DNA from 4 places in the Brevibacillus sp. 7WMA2 genome. Region 4 is predicted to be linked to each of the others. Evidence: riboswitches for the same ligand, from Rfam matches in the RefSeq annotation. Region 4 holds a riboswitch; each other region holds the start of a gene.

Region 1 (4,612 bases), 1.1 Mb from region 4:
CTTTTATTGATCATAAAAACATGGGGGGAGAGAGTGATTGAACTTTATTGGAAAACACTCGCTAAATCTATTGCTGCTGATTGTCGGGCCTACATTTTTCCTGAATCTATTTATTAAGGAAGGCACTGCAAAAAATATCATTAGTGTCGTTAGTTTCCTACTAGTGTTGCTTGTCGTTATTTGTGGAAGAAGATATCAAAAGAAGAATTCAGAATAACGGAAAAGATGTGATAAACCCCTTCTTTCTCGGTTCTTATGTGTGACCTTTCTACATACATTGTTGTCAGAACGAAAGGAGAGGGGCACATGGAAGCTACAATTGCTCGGTATTTTGCGATCAAACAACAGCAAAAAGAGTTAGAAGAGGAGCTGGCAGAGCTACGACGAATTCTGTTGGCTGTTTATCCAAAACCGTGTGAGATTGAGATAGGAGACTACCGTCTGAAAATTAGTCAACAAGAGAAGAAAGAGTTTAATGAGGAACACCTGCTTAAAGCCGTAGAAGATCCACAAATATGGAGGCTGATGTCCAAGGTGGATGTGGCAAAAATAAACAGCCTACTTAAGCTAGGTGTCATAAAAGAAGAAACACTCGCAGATACGTACACGGTGAAGCAGACCGCATATGTTCAGGTATCGAAAAAGTAAGCGATGAGCCAAAAGCCAAATTTACATCTTACATATAGAAAAAGGCGTGCGACTGGCAACAGTGAAGCACGCCTTTTTACATCCTACACGATTCTCAGCTTACACTTGTACAGCTTCCACAGCTTTTTGAATAGCCTGCTCTACATCCTGCAAAATATCTTCAATTGCCTCTGTACCTACGGAAAGACGAATCATCCCAGGGGTCACCCCGGCCTTAGCTTGTTCTCCTGGGGTAAGTTGGAGATGAGTAGTACTAGCTGGATGAATGATCAATGATTTGGAGTCTCCTACATTAGCCAAATGCGAGAACAATTGAACAGATTCAATTACTTTTTTGCCAGCTTCTACTCCACCTTTGATTCCAAAAGTCAACAAAGCCCCCTGACCATCTGGTAAATAGCGTTGACTAAGTTCGTAGGTAGGTGAGCTAGCAAGCCCTGGGTAGCTCACCCACTCTACATCGTTGTGTTGTTCTAAATATTGAGCAACAGCAAGTGCATTTTGACTATGCCGTTCCATCCGCAGGTGGAGAGTCTCTAGACCTTGTAAGAATAAAAAGGAGTTAAAAGGAGATAAGGTAGCTCCTACATCTCGCTGTAGCTGCACACGAGCTTTTACGATATAAGCAGCATCGCCAACCGCCTCTGTATATACAATTCCATTGTAGGTAGGGTCTGGAGTGGAGAGCCCAGGGAACTTGCCGTTACTCCAATCGAAATGACCGGAGTCTACGATAATTCCCCCGATAGATGTGCCGTGACCGCCAATAAATTTAGTAGCAGAATGGATAACGATATCTGCCCCATGTTCAATCGGTCGGCACAAAATAGGGGAGGCAAAGGTATTATCCACAAGGAGCGGTAATCCATATTCATGAGCTATGGTAGCAATAGCGTTTAGATCGGCAACCTGCATTTGAGGATTTCCGATCGTTTCGCAGAAAATCGCCTTGGTTTTGTCCGTAATCTTTGAACGGAAATTGTCTGGGTTGGATTGGTCAACAAAATGAACGGTAATTCCAAGCTTTGCAAAGGTATGGGCAAATAAATTGTAGGTTCCCCCATATAAACTGCTAGAGGAGATGATTTCATCACCGGCTTGTGCAATATTTAATAAGGCAAATGTAATGGCGGCTTGACCAGATGCAGTTGCAAGTGCCCCAATACCGCCTTCTAATAGGGCGACACGTTTCTCAAATACATCCTGGGTTGGATTCATGATGCGGGTATAAATGTTCCCAGGCTCCTGTAACGCGAATAGATTGGCTGCATGGCTGGTGTCACGAAACTCATAGGAGGATGTTTGATAGATGGGGACGGCAAGAGCGCCGGTAGTTGGGTCTGCCTCCTGACCTCCGTGAAGAGCTAGTGTTTCTCTTTTCCAATTGAGGTTTGACATAAAAAAACCACTCCTTTTCCATGTAAAGTAAGGTGATTCTCTTGGTTTCAATGGTGGCGCAGTAGAGAGGGAAGACAGGCTTCTCATAGCAAAAAGCCCTCCTCTGAGTAGAGGAAGGCTGCGTTACTAATTTCGCATACATTCATCTCTCAGAACCTTGCAGATTCTGCAGGATTTAGCACCATGAACACTATGTTCCGGTTGCCGGGCTTCGTCGGGCCAGTCCCTCCACCACTCTTGATGAAAATAAAAGTTTGTTTTATTGTAAGGAGCTTGGAATGATAAGTCAATAATATTTTGTGCATTCTGAAAAAATAGCGGAATCAAATTCAGTTTCCGTTTATGATAACTATTGAAATCATCTTGTTTTAACTTGATTAAACTTCTAAAAATTTAGCTACATATCGACAGCAAAACAGATTTATTTACAGGATACATGAAGTGAATAATCATGAATAAAAATACAAATAAGTATAATTATACATAATAAGATGCATAACTTGTATAGCAGCTTGCTTTTTGGAGGGTAAAATAGAAGTAGCTGGAAACATGAAAACCTACATACAAGCATAACTGCCTTTTTTATGTGCACATTTTTACATTTTCCTATTTACTCTTTTTCGTTCTTTTTGCTACTATAGGGAAAGGTGTCTTGCCCCAATTTTTGGGGTGAATTGGCACGGGTGGGCCGAGGGGTTGTTTTGCTTAAAGAAGGGAACCGATATTGTACTCATTTTTTCGTAAAAGATTTGATGTAAAAGGTCATCAAACAACGGTTCGCAACGAAATTTTGGCTGGTTTAACCACGTTTTTCACCGCTGTCTACATCATTGCCGTGAATTCAATGATCTTATCGGATGCAGGTATACCATTGGAAGCAGGTATTGTTGCCACGATCGTTATCTCCTTCATAGGATGCTTGATCATGGGTTTTTGGGCGAATGCTCCTGTAGCACTTGTTCCTGGTATGGGCATTAATGCGTTTTTCTCCTATACGATTGTTAAATCTATGGGATTATCATGGGAGAGCGCTTTGGCAGTTGTATTCATGTCAGGTGTTTTATTTATCGTGATTGCTTTTACACCGGTTGCCAAAATCTTAGCGAAAAGCATTCCACTGTCTCTAAAAGAAGGAATGACGGTTGGAATTGGGTTGTTTCTTACCTTTATTGGTTTGCAAAAAGGCGGCTTAATCGTACCTAATCCATCTACATTTATTGCTTTAGGCGATCTGGGCGATACGAAGGTAGTATTGGGATTGGTCAGCTTGGTAATTGCCGTTGTGCTATTTTTACGCAATGTAAAAGGTAGCTTTTTAATCAGTATTATTGTAAATACGCTGATTGCTATTGCCCTTGGTACGGTAGGTGGTACAAGTCAGGCAAGTGATTTCTCGTTCTCGACATACCTCACTGTCTTTGGAGCATTTTCGTTTGACGGCATAGTTACTACTGGATTTTGGCTGGCTGTGTTTCCGCTAACCATGGTGATTGTTTTTGAAAATATGGGGCTTTTGCACAGCATGGTTCCAGAAAGTAAATTTGCTCGTACTTTTCAAGCAAACTCCATTTCAGCTATGCTTTCTGGATTGTTTGGTACGAGTCCAACTGTGTCTTCAGCGGAAAGTTCTGCAGGAATTGCCGCTGGCGGGAAAACAGGGATTACAGCAATTACGGTAGGAATTCTGTTCTTGATCTCAATCTTTTGCATTCCTGTCATTCGTTACGTGCCGGATACAGCGATTGCTCCTATCTTAATTCTAGTTGGTAGCCTAATGATGCAAAGTGTCAATCAGATTAAGTTCTCCGACATGTCAGAAGGCTTGCCAGCGTTCTTGATCATTGTGCTGATTCCCTTTACAGCGAGTATTGCAGATGGAATTGCTTTCGGATTTATGGCGTATCCAATTGTTAAACTGGCGATGGGCAGACGAAAAGAAATTCCCTTGCCGCTTTTAATCATTTCGTTTATGTTTTTCCTATATTTTGTGTTGCTAGCATTGCAGCTTCATTAAGGTAAAAGGCAGCCATTTTCTCTTTTGAGAGGATGGCTGCTTTTTTGCATACGGGCATGAAAAGTATGAATGAAGGAATGCAGAATGGATATGGAACGGCTAGTCACTGTTGCTAGATGGAGCAAGCATTTTTCTTTTTTTACTAGTTTTAGACGCTTGCGTGACTGAATATACTGAAGAGAAATACATTCCAATCTATGAAACAGTAAAGAAGGTGAGATTTCTGTACGAGACGACGAGCAGATATCGCTATTACAGAGAAGCTTTGGCGAACCTATCTATGCCGTTTGCCTATATTGACCTTGATTTGTTGGATCAGAATATGGCTGAAATTGTAGCTAGGAGCAATGGTAAACGTATACGAATTGCCAGTAAGTCAATTCGTTCTATTCCTATGCTCCGATATATTTTAGATTATGATCCTTTGATCCAGGGCATCATGTGTTTTACAGCATCAGAAGCATTGTTTTTGTGGGAGAACGGATTTCATAATCTGCTACTTGGTTACCCTGTGGTGGACAGATCTTCGCTACTTACGATAGCACGAGCTGT
Region 2 (4,612 bases), 1.5 Mb from region 4:
AGCAAACGTTAGCTTTACCTCATCTAATTTTTTAAAAGCGGCGGTGCGCTGTTCAAGTGTTGTTGTCATAGCACAATCCCCTCCTGTTTGGCCCTAATGGCTTTAATAATTGAAATCACATCATAAAAAGTAGTAAATGGTTTATGTGATAAATTTTCTTCCTGACATTTTTCCAGTAGGAAGGAACGGGCAATGACAAAATCAGCAATTCGAGACCCTTCCAAGTCAGTGATACTATCCCCAATAACAACACGTGTATAAGAAGTAGCATCATAGCTTCTAATAATGGTAGTTTTACACATTCCGCAATCTGTTTGGCAATGCTCATCGCAGGTATGCGGCCACGTAATTTTTATTCTCTCTTTGCTAAAATCACTGCCATTACAATAAATTGGGCCATCAAGCTGAAACGGAGCAAGAATCGGATGAACAAAAAAATCGATACCTCCGCTTGTAATGAGCAGAGTCACGTTTTCCTGCCGGCAATAATCCACAAACTCTGCAAAACCAGGGCGGATGCGGGCATTCTCTACAGCAAATTGAGTGATTTCATGTTCGAGTGAAGAGGGAAGCAGGGAAAACAGCTTTCCTACGCCTTCTCTAATGGATATTTGTTGTGTCAAAATTTGTTCGGTTAACTCTTCCCAGCCTGGGGGATGAAAGTGGCGCATGATTGCCACAATATTGTCTTTTTCTGTAATCGTTCCATCGAAATCGCAAAAAAGCACAAGCTGTTTCGTCATGCAGAACCTCCCCATTTTTCTAGTGCTAGTCGCAGTTCATTAGAGTCGGAAGCTGCTGCTGTAAGACTGATTCCATTCACGGATGCATCAATAGCGGCACGGAATGCCCGACCGCCTGCTGTTGCTCCGAGTGGGTGCCCATGAATGCCGCCGCCTGCGTTAACAACCTGATCTAGGCCAAAGTCGGCGTACAGTTGGGGAACCAATCCGGGATGAATACCCGCTGATGGAACAGGGAAGGCAGGTTGCAAGGTGCCGTGTTCCTCGACTAAATGATTAGCTAGCTGAGTAGCCTCGCTCTTATCTAATGCCACATTTCCGTATGGAGAAGGGAATAACACTAAATCAGCCCCGGCTAAACGCAATAGCTTACCGAGCAGGAGCGGAGCGGCAATGCCGTGATCAGGACTAGGATAATAGGCGCCGGCGAGTGCGGGATGCGCCATGATTGGCACTTGAATGTCCGGGTCTTCTGCTAGACGTTGCAGGAGATCGAAGCCAAAAGCAAGTGCATTAAACAAAAGGCAGGAAGCACCTGCATCGACAGCTTGCTTCGCCCGTTCAATAAGCTGTGAGCTAGGCCCTGTAAGGTTAGCGGCATACAAGACAGGCTTGCCGGTTTGTTCTGCAATTTCATCTGAGATGGCTTTGAAGCGTTTGATACGTTGGATAAATGGAGCTTTATCATCAGCAAAGAAAATTTCATCATCCTTAATCAAATCAAGGCCGCCTTCTGCTTGGGCACGAAACTGCACTTCTAGTTCCTCTAGTGACAAACCTGTGCATGATTTAAAAATACTCATTAATAATGGACGATCATGCACACCGGTTATTTCCCGTATTCCTTTTATGCCGAATTTTGGACCCTGAAAGCCTTGTAAAAAAGAAGGAGGAAGCTGAATGTCTACCAGCTTGATTTTCCCGTCCATTGATAGTTTGCCAAATACCCCTGTAAGAAGAGAAGGGATATCCTGTGTAAAGCATATGGTTGGATAACTAATCGTGATATAACCTCGTGTTTCACCTGACGAGGTGGATTCAAGAGGAGATACATCCGCTACTTCACCTAAATAGGGGCGTAGCTGCTCCTGCTTTGCCAGAGGAAGGTCCGTCCATGAGCCTACTGTCATACCAACTGCAATACCTTCCGCTTTTTTTTGTAAATCCTTTGCTTGAGTTAAATAGGTTACGAGGATTCGATCTGTACTCATGGATGACCTCCTTGTAGGTAGAGAATTTATCAACTAAAAACGCCCCCTTCAAGAGAAGGAGGCGTCCGATAGACAGATCATCTTCTTCTCTTATCTCTCACATAAATCAGTACAGCACGATTATGTGTAGGATTTAGCACCGTTTCGCATCGTTTATCCCGATGCGAGGGTTGCCGGGCATCATAGGGCCAGTCCCTCCGCCTTCTCTCAATAAGAGCTAGGTAATTGTTGTAATTGTCAAAATTGAAGCTGATTCTTGGAGATCATCTTATCCCTTTTTGTAACATGCGTCAACCCTTTTTATAAATAAAAACTGAGTTGAATAAATTGTTTGACATAACTGGATTACCTGTGTATATTTCTACTAACGATTCATTTATGAGGCTTTAGCTACGCAGGATAGGAACCTGTGTTCATCTACAATTACATATACTTAATGGATACCTTATCCAGAGACGGTGGAGGGACTGGCCCGATGAAACCCAGCAACCGACACATAGCCGCTAACCTGGCATGTGCACGGTGCTAATTCCTGCAGAGACATGTAAAATTCTGGTAGATAAGGGGGAACGTTTTATGAATATGACATGTCAAAACGACCTCTTTTCTTCGGAAAAGAGGTTTTCTTTTTCTTTGGTAAGCAAAGCATGGTGTGAACAGATATGGGCAGAGCATAAGTATTGGGTCATGATGAGGTGTTATCAAAAATATAAGCAAATCTCACAAGCATTTCGGGATCAAGTAAAAACGTCTCGCGAAACAGGAGAACGCGATTGGAGTATATTTGCAGAACAGTTATTACATGAATTTCAGAAGATGCGAAAACTGCCTATTGATTCAGGCAATGCCTGTAATGCCTTGAGTCATGCATTCGGTCATCTGCGCGGAAAACTTACGGAGCAAGAAAGCGGCTCCTGGCATGTCTTATTGCAAAGGAACTGGGAGGAAGCTCATCGTATATTGTTCTTGCTTGCTATGGAATATGGTGATGATTATTTGTCGCGGTCTCGCCTATTTTCACCGGAGGCTCCTAGCAGTCACACATGGATTCGGTTTCGTGGCAAAGATTTTTTTATTGCAAAGGATTTGGGGCAGTGGAAGATTCTTGAGCCATGGGAAGTTTGGGAGCGAGTCGGCGTGTATCAAGTTAACCTATTAACCAAATATCGCTTATTAGCCAATCTAGGAGGAATCGTTCATCCCCTGGCACATTACGATCAATACATCAACCGAGACTAGAGTGGTAAAAGGAGAGGAAAAGATATGGGGTATCAAGCGTTATCGGTTCAAGAATCCATTTTATACGTACAGAATCAGGGAACGATTTTTACACAAGCTGCGCCTCTTGTTAGCCGAGAAATTGGTGATGGCAATTTAAATTTGGTTTTTAGAATAACGGATGAAGAGACCGGTAAAAGTGTCATTGTGAAGCAGGCTTTGCCTTATGCCCGCGTGGTTGGCGAATCATGGCCGTTAACGCTGGACCGATCTCGGATTGAAGCAGAGGCGCTCAAAATTCAGCGAGAGCTGGTAGGAGATTTAGTACCTGAGGTATACCATCACAATTCGGAGCTGGCTTTGACGATTATGGAGGATGTAGGTGATCATAAGCTACTCCGTGCAGGCCTTATTGAGGGAGAGATATACCCGCATTTCGCTAAACATATTGGAACTTTTCTAGCTCATACCTTATTTTTTACCTCTGATCTTGGAATGAATCCTTTTGCTAAAAAGGCTAATGTGAGTAGGTTCATTAATCCAGAGCTATGTAAAATTACGGAGGATCTTGTATTTACTGATCCATATGAGGACCATGACACCAATCATTTTAATCCGCTTATCCGCCAAGACGTAGAAGCAATATGGGGGAATCACGCATTACGTCGAGAGATTGCTAAGCTAAAATACGACTTTTTGACACGAGCAGAAGCTTTGTTGCATGGTGATCTGCATACAGGCAGTATTTTTGTCACCAAAACAAGTACAAAGGTGATTGATCCCGAGTTTGCTTTTTATGGGCCAATAGGTTTTGACATTGGGGCTATCATCGCTAATCTTGTCTTAAATTATGCAGGACAGCACGGCCTCCAAGCCGACATAGAGAAACGGGAGCAGTATCGTTTTTACTTATTGGATACGATAGAAAACGTCTGGAATGAGTTTGTATCGCAATTCGTTCGTCTGTGGCATAAAAAAGCGGAGGAGCGTAGTGCGCATGTTCCTGATTTTTGGCAGGATTATGTATCTCAGGTCTTACAGGATACGGCAGGATATGCTGGGTGCAAAATCCTAAGACGCGTGATTGGACTGGCGGGTGTAGCTGATTTAAATAGAATTGAACAAGAGGAGCTTCGAGCAGAAGCCGAAAGACTGGCATTAGAGATCGGCCAATCCTTCATTCTCAATCGTAAGCATTTGGCAGAAATCACAGATATCACGGCGATCGTGCGAGAGATTACGGTTGAACGGGAGCAGGTCCTACAAAAGTAAAGTGGCAATCAAACAGAGTCATCTGCTGTCCTGCTAAACAGGGCAAGCAGGTGATTTTTGTTTTTTAGAGAATTATTGTTCAATCTATTGCATCAAAAAAGGCTAAAAAAAGGGGGAGAAGCATGAAAAATATCGTCATATCGCCTGATTTGGAGCTAAAGGAAGTTC
Region 3 (4,612 bases), 1.6 Mb from region 4:
TTCCATATTATCTACAGAAACATATTCGAATTTACCGTGATAATTTTCCCCACCAGTAAAAATATTTGGCGTTGGCAGACCCATATATGATAATTGAGAGCCATCCGTACCACCTCGGATCGGGCTGATTACCGGCTCGATATTGAGGTTTTTCATCGCTTCATAGGCAATGTCAACAACTTCCTTAACCGGTTCAATTTTATCGCGCATGTTGTAGTATTGATCATTGAGTTCAAAGCTGATATTTTCTTCGCCGTATTTCTCTTGCATCTTTTTCACGATGCTTGTTACTTTCTCTTTTTTGGCATGAAAATGATCTTTATCAAAATCTCTAATAATGTATTGAGATTTACTTTGTTCGACATCACCGTTTATTGAGCTAAGATGGTAAAAGCCCTCATAGCCCTCTGTGTACTCTGGCGCCTCTTCTTCAGGAAGTTGTGCATGGAATTCCATTGCTAGCTTACTAGCGTTTAGCATTTTATTTTTGGCTGTTCCAGGATGCGTGCTAACTCCCTTAAAAGTAAGCTTGAGTTCTGCGGCGTTAAAGCTTTCATACTCCAAGCCACCTAGTGGCCCTCCGTCCATTGTGTACGCAAATTTCGCACCAAAAGCTGCCACATCAAAATGAGCCGGCCCTCTACTGATTTCTTCGTCAGGAGTGAACGCCACCCTAATTTTCCCATGTTTAATTTCCGGATGCTTTAGCAAATAATCCATGGCGGTCATAATTTCAGTGATACCCGCTTTATCATCTGCTCCAAGCAAGGTTGTCCCATCGGTCGTAATCAATGTGTGACCCTTGTAGGACGGTAGCTCTGGAAATAATTCCGGTGATAAAACAACGCCCCGTTCCTTATTTAGCGTAATGGCTTTACCGTCAAAATTTTCGTGAACCTGCGGATTAACATTTTTGCCTGTAAAATCCGTGGCAGTATCTAGATGGGATAAAAAGCCGATTACGGGAACCTGCTTATCCGTATTTGTAGGGAGTGTCGCCATGACATATCCATTTGCATCCATCGTAACCTCTGAAAGTCCCATCGCCTTTAGTTCTTCAACTAGCAATTTACCCAGCTCTAGCTGACCTGGTGTAGACGGAACTGTCTGACTCTGTGCATTGGATTGTGTATCAATCTGTACATATCTTGTAAAACGCTCTATGATATCCTGCTTCACTCAAATTCACTCCCTTTTTCATTACATCTTTTTTTATTATACCGTTTGATGGGCGATATTTCCATTTGCTACTCCTATTGCTAACCTATCAACTGGAATCGGGGATTACCGGCTTACCTACAAGTACAAGCATTCCTATATGCGGAGTAGTCTTTCTTAAGAATCTATTGATGATAAAAAATGGAGCTAGGCTGTAGTATCCTCGGCATAATTTAAGTTTCACTAAAAAATATTTGACATTTTTCTCAGAAAAGAGTAAAGTAGAAAAAGCTTAAGCATCCGAGAATAAAATATGAAACCTTCTTATCAAGAGAGGCGGAGGGACTGGCCCTTTGATGCCTCGGCAGCGGACTCGTATTTAGAGTGCTGTGCCAAATCCAGCAAGCATGTGCTTGAAAGATGAGAAGAGTGATTCTTATCCCATATAAGACCTCTTCTCACGAGAAGAGGTCTTCTTCATTTTTTCTCAGAAAAAGGTAGAAATAGAGAGGGTGTTATTGATGAATCAGACAAAAGGAAGTGCGTTGGCTTTATTGCCTCTTGGTATATTTTTAGCACTATTTATTGGCTCTGGAATTATTACTGGAGATTTTTATCAGCTACCTATCATTGTTGCTATTTTGATCGCGAGTACGGTGGCATTAGTCATGAACCGAAAAGACAGTTTTACCACAAAGGTAGAACGATTTGCTAAAGGAGCAGGCAATCCAAATATCGTTATTATGTTATTAATTTTTGTATTAGCTGGTGCGTTTTCTCAAACAGCTAAAGGTATGGGTAGTGTTGAAGCTACCGTAAACCTAGCCCTTTCCGTTTTGCCTCAGGGTCTTCTAGTTGTTGGTTTATTTGTAATCGGATCATTTATTTCACTAGCAATGGGGACATCCATGGGAACTATTGCTGCATTAGCTCCAATTGCCGTAGGAATCAGCCAACAGACTGATATCTCTGTTGCATTCACAATGGCTACTGTTGTCGGAGGAGCTATGTTCGGAGATAATTTATCATTTATTTCGGATACGACAATTGCCGCAGTACGCACGCAAGGAACAGAAATGAAAGATAAATTCAAAACCAACTTTTTAATTGTATTACCAGCGGCCATTTTAACTTGCATCCTATTAATCGTGCTTACATTAGGAAGTCATACAAATATTACAGTTGGAACCTTCAATTGGGTCAAAGTGTTACCTTATGCAGGAGTGCTGCTTGCGGCCTTGCTTGGCTGGAATGTACTTGTGGTTCTAATGGGAGGAACTGTTTTATCAGGTGTCATCGGAATGATAGATGGAAGCTACACACTTGCCACTTTCTTCAAAAATGTGACACTAGGGATTAGTGGAATGATGGAGCTTGTATTGCTAACCATGCTCATTGGTGGAATGATTGAGATTATTCAACATAATGGCGGGATTCAATATCTATTACATGTATTGACGCGTAATATTCGCTCAAAAAAAGGCGCAGAATTTGGTATTGCTGGTCTTGTGAGCCTGACAAATATGTGCACAGCTAATAATACAATCGCTATCCTTTTCGCAGGTCCGCTTGCTAAAAATATTTCAGATCAATATGAAATCGATCCAAGAAAATCTGCAAGCTTACTAGATTTATTTTCGTGCAGCGTACAAGGGATCATTCCTTACGGGGCTCAAATGTTAACAGCAGCAGGATTTGCTGCACTCTCACCAATCGAACTATTGCCATTTGCTTTTTATCCATTGCTAGTTGCTGTTTGCGGTATCGTGTCAATCGTGATTAACTTTCCACGTTTTTCATCGAATGCCAAAAAAGCTAGTATCATAAAACCACTGAATGAGAAAGAAGAAGCTATATTCAAGACATCCTAGTGGTTATTCACCTTGCATCACTAGCAACTCACACGAGTTATGCTACTTATTTCAAAATATCGTTATAATAAATGTCAGGAAAACGAAATACGTAGAATGAAAAAAGCGGTAGGTATAACCTACTGCTTTTTCTATTGGTCATTTTTATCCTTAGCTATCAATCTAAGCGTTTATGTATCTTCGCCGAAACAAAACTAATAAGACCTATCATCTTTTGATTCACTATCTATCTTCCTTCATTCTTGTTGTTCTCACAACAGTTCTTTCATGGTGAAACGTAAAAAGCTACCTTCCATAAAGAAAAGGTAGCTTTACGTTCTAGCACATATTTTTATCGTGCTTCATTGAATGAAATAAACTCTTTAGTTCTTTTTTTTTAAAACAAGATCACGAACCATTTCAATCGCTTTCTCTTTTCCAAGCGGGAAGGTTCCAAGAGACCATGTAGGGTTGTCTAGCATATAAACATGTCCATTTTTAACCGCTTTTAGCTTACCCCAAAGCTCTGATTTCTGCATATCATCCAGCTTTTTCTGTGCCACAGCGAGATTGCTACCGTATAATCCTAAGAAAATATAGTCTGGATCAAACTTATACAGATTTTCAAGCGATACGATTTCTACAAGCTTTTCTTTCGGAGCTCCTTCTGCCATAGGCAAGCCTAAATCAGTAAATAAAACATCTCCTAAAAGCGCCTTACCATAGATACGATATTGGGAAGCGTTTGTTACATATAGAGCAAAGGTTGCATCCTTCGATTGCTTTTTAATTTCATCCCCAATTTGTTTCGCTTTTGCATCATATTGAGCAAGCCATTCGTTCATTTCTTTTTCTTTGCCTAAAATACTTGCCATTTCCGGGAATCTTTCACGCCAAGTGTAAAAGTCTCCTTCCAGTTGAACGGTTGGTGCAATTTGCGTAAGCTGATCGTAAAGCTTTTCAGTGCGGTTGCTTGTAAGAATCAAATCCGGTTGTAAGGCCATTACGTCTTCTACTTTAACTGAACTAGTTTCAACTAACGCTACTCCGTCAAGCTTCCCTTTTAAATAATCCGGCAAATCAGGGCCTGAAGTAGACATCACAGGCTTGATCCCCATAATTAATAATTCTTCGGTTGCATAAGCAAGGTCAACAACACGTTTTGGATGTACAGGAATTTTCACTTCTCCGCGGGAGGTTTTTACCGTTTTAAACTCAGTGTCCCCTGCTTGTTGGGATGCTCCTTCCTGCTTACTTGCTACTGAAGCCGATTCCTTCTGGCTGCAACCTGCAAAAACAAACAATAGTACAAAAATAATCATTACATTCATGAAACGTTTCATAGATTGATCTCCTTTTTTATCTATAAGCACAAGATGTGCCCTACGAGTTACTACAAAAAACCCCAAAGAATATTATATTAGTAGCTTGTTAGGTTTTCGTTTTCATTAAAAGATAGATGAAATAGGGCGCCCCAAGAACAGAGATTACGATACCAACTGGAACTTCTGTACGCGTTAGTATATTACGTGCTACTAAATCGGCCAACAATAGCAGTAATGCCCCCACAAGCGTAGCAGTAGGGATGAGAAATTGATGCTTCG
Region 4 (4,612 bases):
TATAACTATCGGTACCAAAACAGCTAACCACACGCTTTGTTCAAACCAGACCATGATAGAGGCTGACACGACAGAAGCTAGTGAGACAATAGAGCCTACTGACATGTCAAAGCCATTGGCAATAAGAGTAAACGTAACTCCAATAGCAACAAGCGTAACGATAGAAATGGACTGTAAAATACCAGTAATATTGTTAAACGTGAAAAAATACTCATTTACAATGCTAAACAACACGATGATAAACGCAATAAAACCTAATGTTCCATATCGAAATAGAAGATGTAAAAGCTTATCTTTAGCTGTTCCTTGTGCCATACTACTGTCCTCCGCTCGCGTAATACATGATGGTTTCCACTGTTGCTTGTGATCGGCTTAGTTCTTTAACGAAGGACCCGTCGTACATGACCAAAATGCGATCCGCAATCCCTACAAGCTCCTCGAACTCACAAGAAAGATACACAATCCCTTTTCCATTTTTAGCTAAATTTCCGATGATTCTATAGATTTCTGATTTCGCTCCTACGTCAACACCCTTCGTCGGCTCATCGAAAATAAAGATATCGGCTTCCGTCGCCAGCCATTTCCCAATCACTACTTTTTGTTGATTTCCTCCACTTAATGAGCCAATAGGCAACTGCGGGTTAGCTACTTTGATCTGTAATGCTTGAATCAGCCCTTTTACAGCTTCACTTACTAACAGCGAGCGCAAGAAACCGAATCGACTATAGTTACGAAGGGTAGTCATTGTTAAATTAACAGCTACGGATTCTTCTGCCATGATGCCTTCTCGCCTACGCTCCTCGGGAATCAAGGCAATCCCCTCATCAACAGCTACTTTTGGCGATGTACATTTCAGCTTTTTCCCTCTTTTGTACACTTCTCCTGAGGTCAGTGGGTCAGCTCCAAATAGAACCCGAGCTAATTCCGACTTTCCTGCCCCCACAAGACCCGCAATCCCTACAATTTCACCTTCATGAACCGTAAAGGAAAGGTTGCGTACTTGTGATCCAGCCACTACATTTTTACACGTAAGCAACCGCTCTCCTATTTTGACCTGCTCTTTGGGATATTCCTGAGACAATGCCTTTCCTAGCATACTGGTAATAACCTCATGCGGATTGGTCTCTTTTGCCTGCTTGCACAAGACTAGCTCGCCGTCTCGTAAAACCGTAATTCGATCACTAATCTCAAAGACCTCTGGCATTCTATGAGAGATAAATACGATTCCAATCCCCTGTTCACGCAATTGTTTGATGATCTGGAACAACTGCACCGTTTCTGCTTGACTTAAAGGAGCAGTTGGTTCATCTAAAATAATAATCTTAGCCTTTTGAGCAATCGCCTTAGCTAAAAGCACCAACTGCTTCTCGGATAAAGTTAGTTCCTCGACCTTTTTTTGCACAGGTATATCGAGTCCTAGCCGCTTGAGTGCTTTGGCTGCTGTTTCCTCCAAGCTTCGCCAGTTAATAAAAGGAGAGCGTCCCCTCTCTACAAAGCCCTCCAGCAGAATATTTTCCGCTACGCTTCCATATCCAATAAGTGCTGTATCCACTTCCTGATATACACATTGGATACCATGTGCCTTGGCGTCCTGCGGCTCGGTCAGATTAACTTCTTTTCCATCTATGAAAATTTGGCCAGCATCTAATGCATAAGCACCTGTCATGATTTTCATCAATGTACTCTTGCCCGCCCCATTTGCCCCAAGCAAAGCATGAACTTCTCCAGGTCTCACAGTAAAATCCACGCCGCGTAAAGCTGGGACAGAGCGAAATGCTTTTTTGATCCCCTTCATCTCTAATGCTGTCAACGTGCCTCTCCCCTTCTATGGGCGGATTTTACAAGGGGTCTGGCAACCTCTATGCCAAACCCCATTCACCGCTACCTTTCCTATTGACCCTGTGTGCTGGTGCCCCATTCCTTCACGTACTTGTTCAAATCTGCCATTTTCACAGGCTCCTTAGGCAATTGTTCACGTGTGATTAGCACAGGATTTAAGCTTACCTTATCTGGTACCTGCTCTCCCTTCAGCTTCTTAAATAAGTATCGTGCCTGTACCCGTCCAATATCAGAAGGGTCTACGGCTGCCGTGGCAATCCATGGTGAATTTTGGTCTTGGAGCATTTGCAAATCCTCATCGCTCATATCTATGCCGTATACCTTAATTTCATTGCGTCCAGCCTGCTGTATCGCGCGTGTCGCACCTTTAGCAAATTCATCCCAAGCAGTCCAAACTGCTGTGATATCTCCTTTGTTTGGATACTGCTTCAGAATCGCTTCCATTTGCGCCTGCGTATCAAGAGCCGTGTTAGCAGAAGCTGATCCGAATGCAGCAATTTCGTTAAAGCCTGAATTTTTGTCCATAAATGCCTTATAAGCGATTTGACGACGTTCCATTGGAGTAAAACCAGCTACCCATATCTTCACAATATTTCCTTTGCCACCTGTGTCTTGTGCCATTTTGTTTAGTGTTTGTTCAGCCAATTTGATATCATCTTGCTCTACTACTGTTACTCCCGGAATATCTAATCCTGTATCAAAAGCTACAATTGGAGTCTTTTGAGCCAAGGCCTTTTGAACACCTGGTGCTAAGCTATCTGCACGTCCATGATCCAGCAAAATGCCATCAAATTGTTGGGTAACAGCCGCGTCCACATGTGAAGCCATTTTAGCAAGGTCATTATCCCCGCTTAAAACTGTCAGTTCTCCCCCCAGCTTCTCTACCTCTTCCTTCACGCCTGCAATATATTGAGATGAAAACGAACCAATATTAAATTGCACCACCAGCGCAATTCGTTTTTTCTTATCTGTCGTAGGTTGATCCCCAGCAGTTTCACTACTTGATGCTGACACGTTATCGGCTTTTGATGTAGAGGTTACACCACAACCGCTTAGCACACTTCCTATTAGAAAGAATATTGCGAATAAATAGACGGAACCTTTGTTAATTAGACCTTTCATCTTGTTTCTCCCCTTTTTCATTTATCTCTTTTTGTGAAAAAATGTACAATACTCATTGGTTCAGTCATAGCTGAGTACTACTCGATATAAAAAAGCCCCTTTTCCTAAGAAAAGAGGCTTGTGTATATGGAAACCCACTACGCCTCTTATCTCTCAGGTTTCCCTGCAGGAGGTAGCACCTTGATGTCTTGTCAAACAGACATTAGGTTGCCGGGCGTCATCGGGCCAGTCCCTCAGCCAACTCTTGATAAGAGAGTATTTTAAATTTTGTAACGTTTTTTCTTACAACAGATATTACACCTGGGTCCTTATCCATGTCAATAGATTATTTTGCTTCACCTTCAAATTTCTTTGAACCGCCTGCATAAGTATAAATAAACACCTGCGCATTCTTATTGTCACCTTTATCATCGAAAGAAACATGTACAAACTGTCCTTTAAAATCTTGTGTTTTGTGAATGGCTTCGAATACTTGAGCACGAGTTGGTTTTTTGTTTCCATTCGCTTTAGCCGCCTCCTCAATGCCATTGATAGCTACAGCCATGGCATCGTAGCCAAACGAGGTAAATATCCCCAGCTTTTTGCCTGTTGAGCCTTCAAATTCCTGTATCCATTTCTTCCCTTCTTCTGTTGCTTTTACGTCACCAACAGTGGAGGTAAACACGACACCCTCTGCTGCAGGTCCCGCAATTGTAAACATCTCAGCAGAATCAAGACCATCAGCACCCATAAACACACCGGTAAATCCTTTTTCCCGCAACTGCTTAATTAAAATTCCTGCCTCTGCATAATAACCGCCAAAATAGACCATTTCCGGCTTCTTCGCTAACACTTGGTTCACCACTGCACTATAGTCCTTCTCACCAGCAGTCAAGCCTTCAAAACCTAGAACGCTAACACCATCCTTCTCAAATTGCTTCTTTACTTCATTGGCTAAGCCTTGACCGTACGCTTGTTTATCATGAATAACCATTGCATTTTTTACATTCAAGGTATTTTTTGCATAAATAGCCGCTTTTCTTCCTTGTTCGTCGTCGCGTGCACAAATACGATGTGCTACTTTTTTACCTCCCTCAGTAAATTCCGGCCCTGTTGTAGAAGGCGATACCATGACCAAACCAGCTTTTTCATAAGCTGTTACAGCAGACAAGGATGAACCCGTAGTCACGTGACCTACAACCGCTACTACGTCGTTGTCGTTAATCGCCATTTGGGCGTTAACAACACCTTGTTTAGGTTCTGCTTGGTCATCTAAAGGTTTTAATTCAACGTTAAGGCCTAAGTCTTGTAGTTCCTTCTGCTTTAATTTTAGTGCATATTCGGCTCCTGCTTTGGCGGAGTCACCATAATCTGAAGCTGAACCTGAGAGCGGACCAACTAACGCAATCACAATCTTGTCTCCACTTGCTGCGCCACTTCCTCCCTCACTCCCCTTCTGCTGTGAAGTGCCTGATGTCGCATTATTCCCGCCAGCACACCCTGACAAAGCTGCTCCAGCCAATAAAATTGAAGATACGATTGCAAGTGATTTTTGATTTACTTTCATGTCTTGTCCCTCTTTCGCTTTTTAATTAGTTGAATATTATGAATATTCAAAAATATAAAAGGCGGCTTATGCTAAAATGTATCGATCTTCTGAGAAAGCTTCTCC

The links. A riboswitch is a leader RNA that binds a small molecule or an ion and turns the genes downstream of it on or off. The one in region 4 is predicted to bind S-adenosylmethionine.
Region 1: it holds a riboswitch for S-adenosylmethionine, as region 4 does, so the genes downstream of both, GOP56_RS02965 (homocysteine synthase) here and GOP56_RS06355 (sugar ABC transporter substrate-binding protein) in region 4, are expected to answer to the same signal.
Region 2: it holds a riboswitch for S-adenosylmethionine, as region 4 does, so the genes downstream of both, GOP56_RS13480 (DUF1722 domain-containing protein) here and GOP56_RS06355 (sugar ABC transporter substrate-binding protein) in region 4, are expected to answer to the same signal.
Region 3: it holds a riboswitch for S-adenosylmethionine, as region 4 does, so the genes downstream of both, GOP56_RS00985 (Na+/H+ antiporter NhaC family protein) here and GOP56_RS06355 (sugar ABC transporter substrate-binding protein) in region 4, are expected to answer to the same signal.

Annotation. Positions count from the first base shown of each region.
Region 1 is NZ_CP048799.1:678,536-683,147, forward strand. It holds gene GOP56_RS02960 (hypothetical protein) at 307-648, shown strand; gene GOP56_RS02965 (homocysteine synthase) at 748-2,046, opposite strand; SAM riboswitch class I at 2,186-2,293, opposite strand; gene GOP56_RS02970 (NCS2 family permease) at 2,771-4,060, shown strand; gene GOP56_RS02975 (amino acid deaminase/aldolase) at 4,170-4,612, shown strand, end outside.
Region 2 is NZ_CP048799.1:3,225,994-3,230,605, reverse strand. It holds gene GOP56_RS13495 (methylthioribulose 1-phosphate dehydratase) at 1-69, opposite strand, end outside; gene GOP56_RS13490 (2-hydroxy-3-keto-5-methylthiopentenyl-1-phosphate phosphatase) at 66-743, opposite strand; gene GOP56_RS13485 (2,3-diketo-5-methylthiopentyl-1-phosphate enolase) at 740-1,954, opposite strand; SAM riboswitch class I at 2,042-2,171, opposite strand; SAM riboswitch class I at 2,397-2,520, shown strand; gene GOP56_RS13480 (DUF1722 domain-containing protein) at 2,531-3,193, shown strand; gene mtnK (S-methyl-5-thioribose kinase) at 3,218-4,444, shown strand; gene GOP56_RS13470 (GNAT family N-acetyltransferase) at 4,567-4,612, shown strand, end outside.
Region 3 is NZ_CP048799.1:189,113-193,724, reverse strand. It holds gene pepT (peptidase T) at 1-1,179, opposite strand, end outside; SAM riboswitch class I at 1,480-1,585, shown strand; gene GOP56_RS00985 (Na+/H+ antiporter NhaC family protein) at 1,680-3,029, shown strand; gene GOP56_RS00980 (ABC transporter substrate-binding protein) at 3,392-4,351, opposite strand; gene GOP56_RS00975 (FecCD family ABC transporter permease) at 4,440-4,612, opposite strand, start outside.
Region 4 is NZ_CP048799.1:1,743,270-1,747,881, forward strand. It holds gene GOP56_RS06345 (ABC transporter permease) at 1-315, opposite strand, end outside; gene GOP56_RS06350 (sugar ABC transporter ATP-binding protein) at 317-1,810, opposite strand; gene GOP56_RS06355 (sugar ABC transporter substrate-binding protein) at 1,891-2,961, opposite strand; SAM riboswitch class I at 3,105-3,215, opposite strand; gene GOP56_RS06360 (branched-chain amino acid ABC transporter substrate-binding protein) at 3,287-4,507, opposite strand; gene GOP56_RS06365 (ABC transporter ATP-binding protein) at 4,574-4,612, opposite strand, start outside.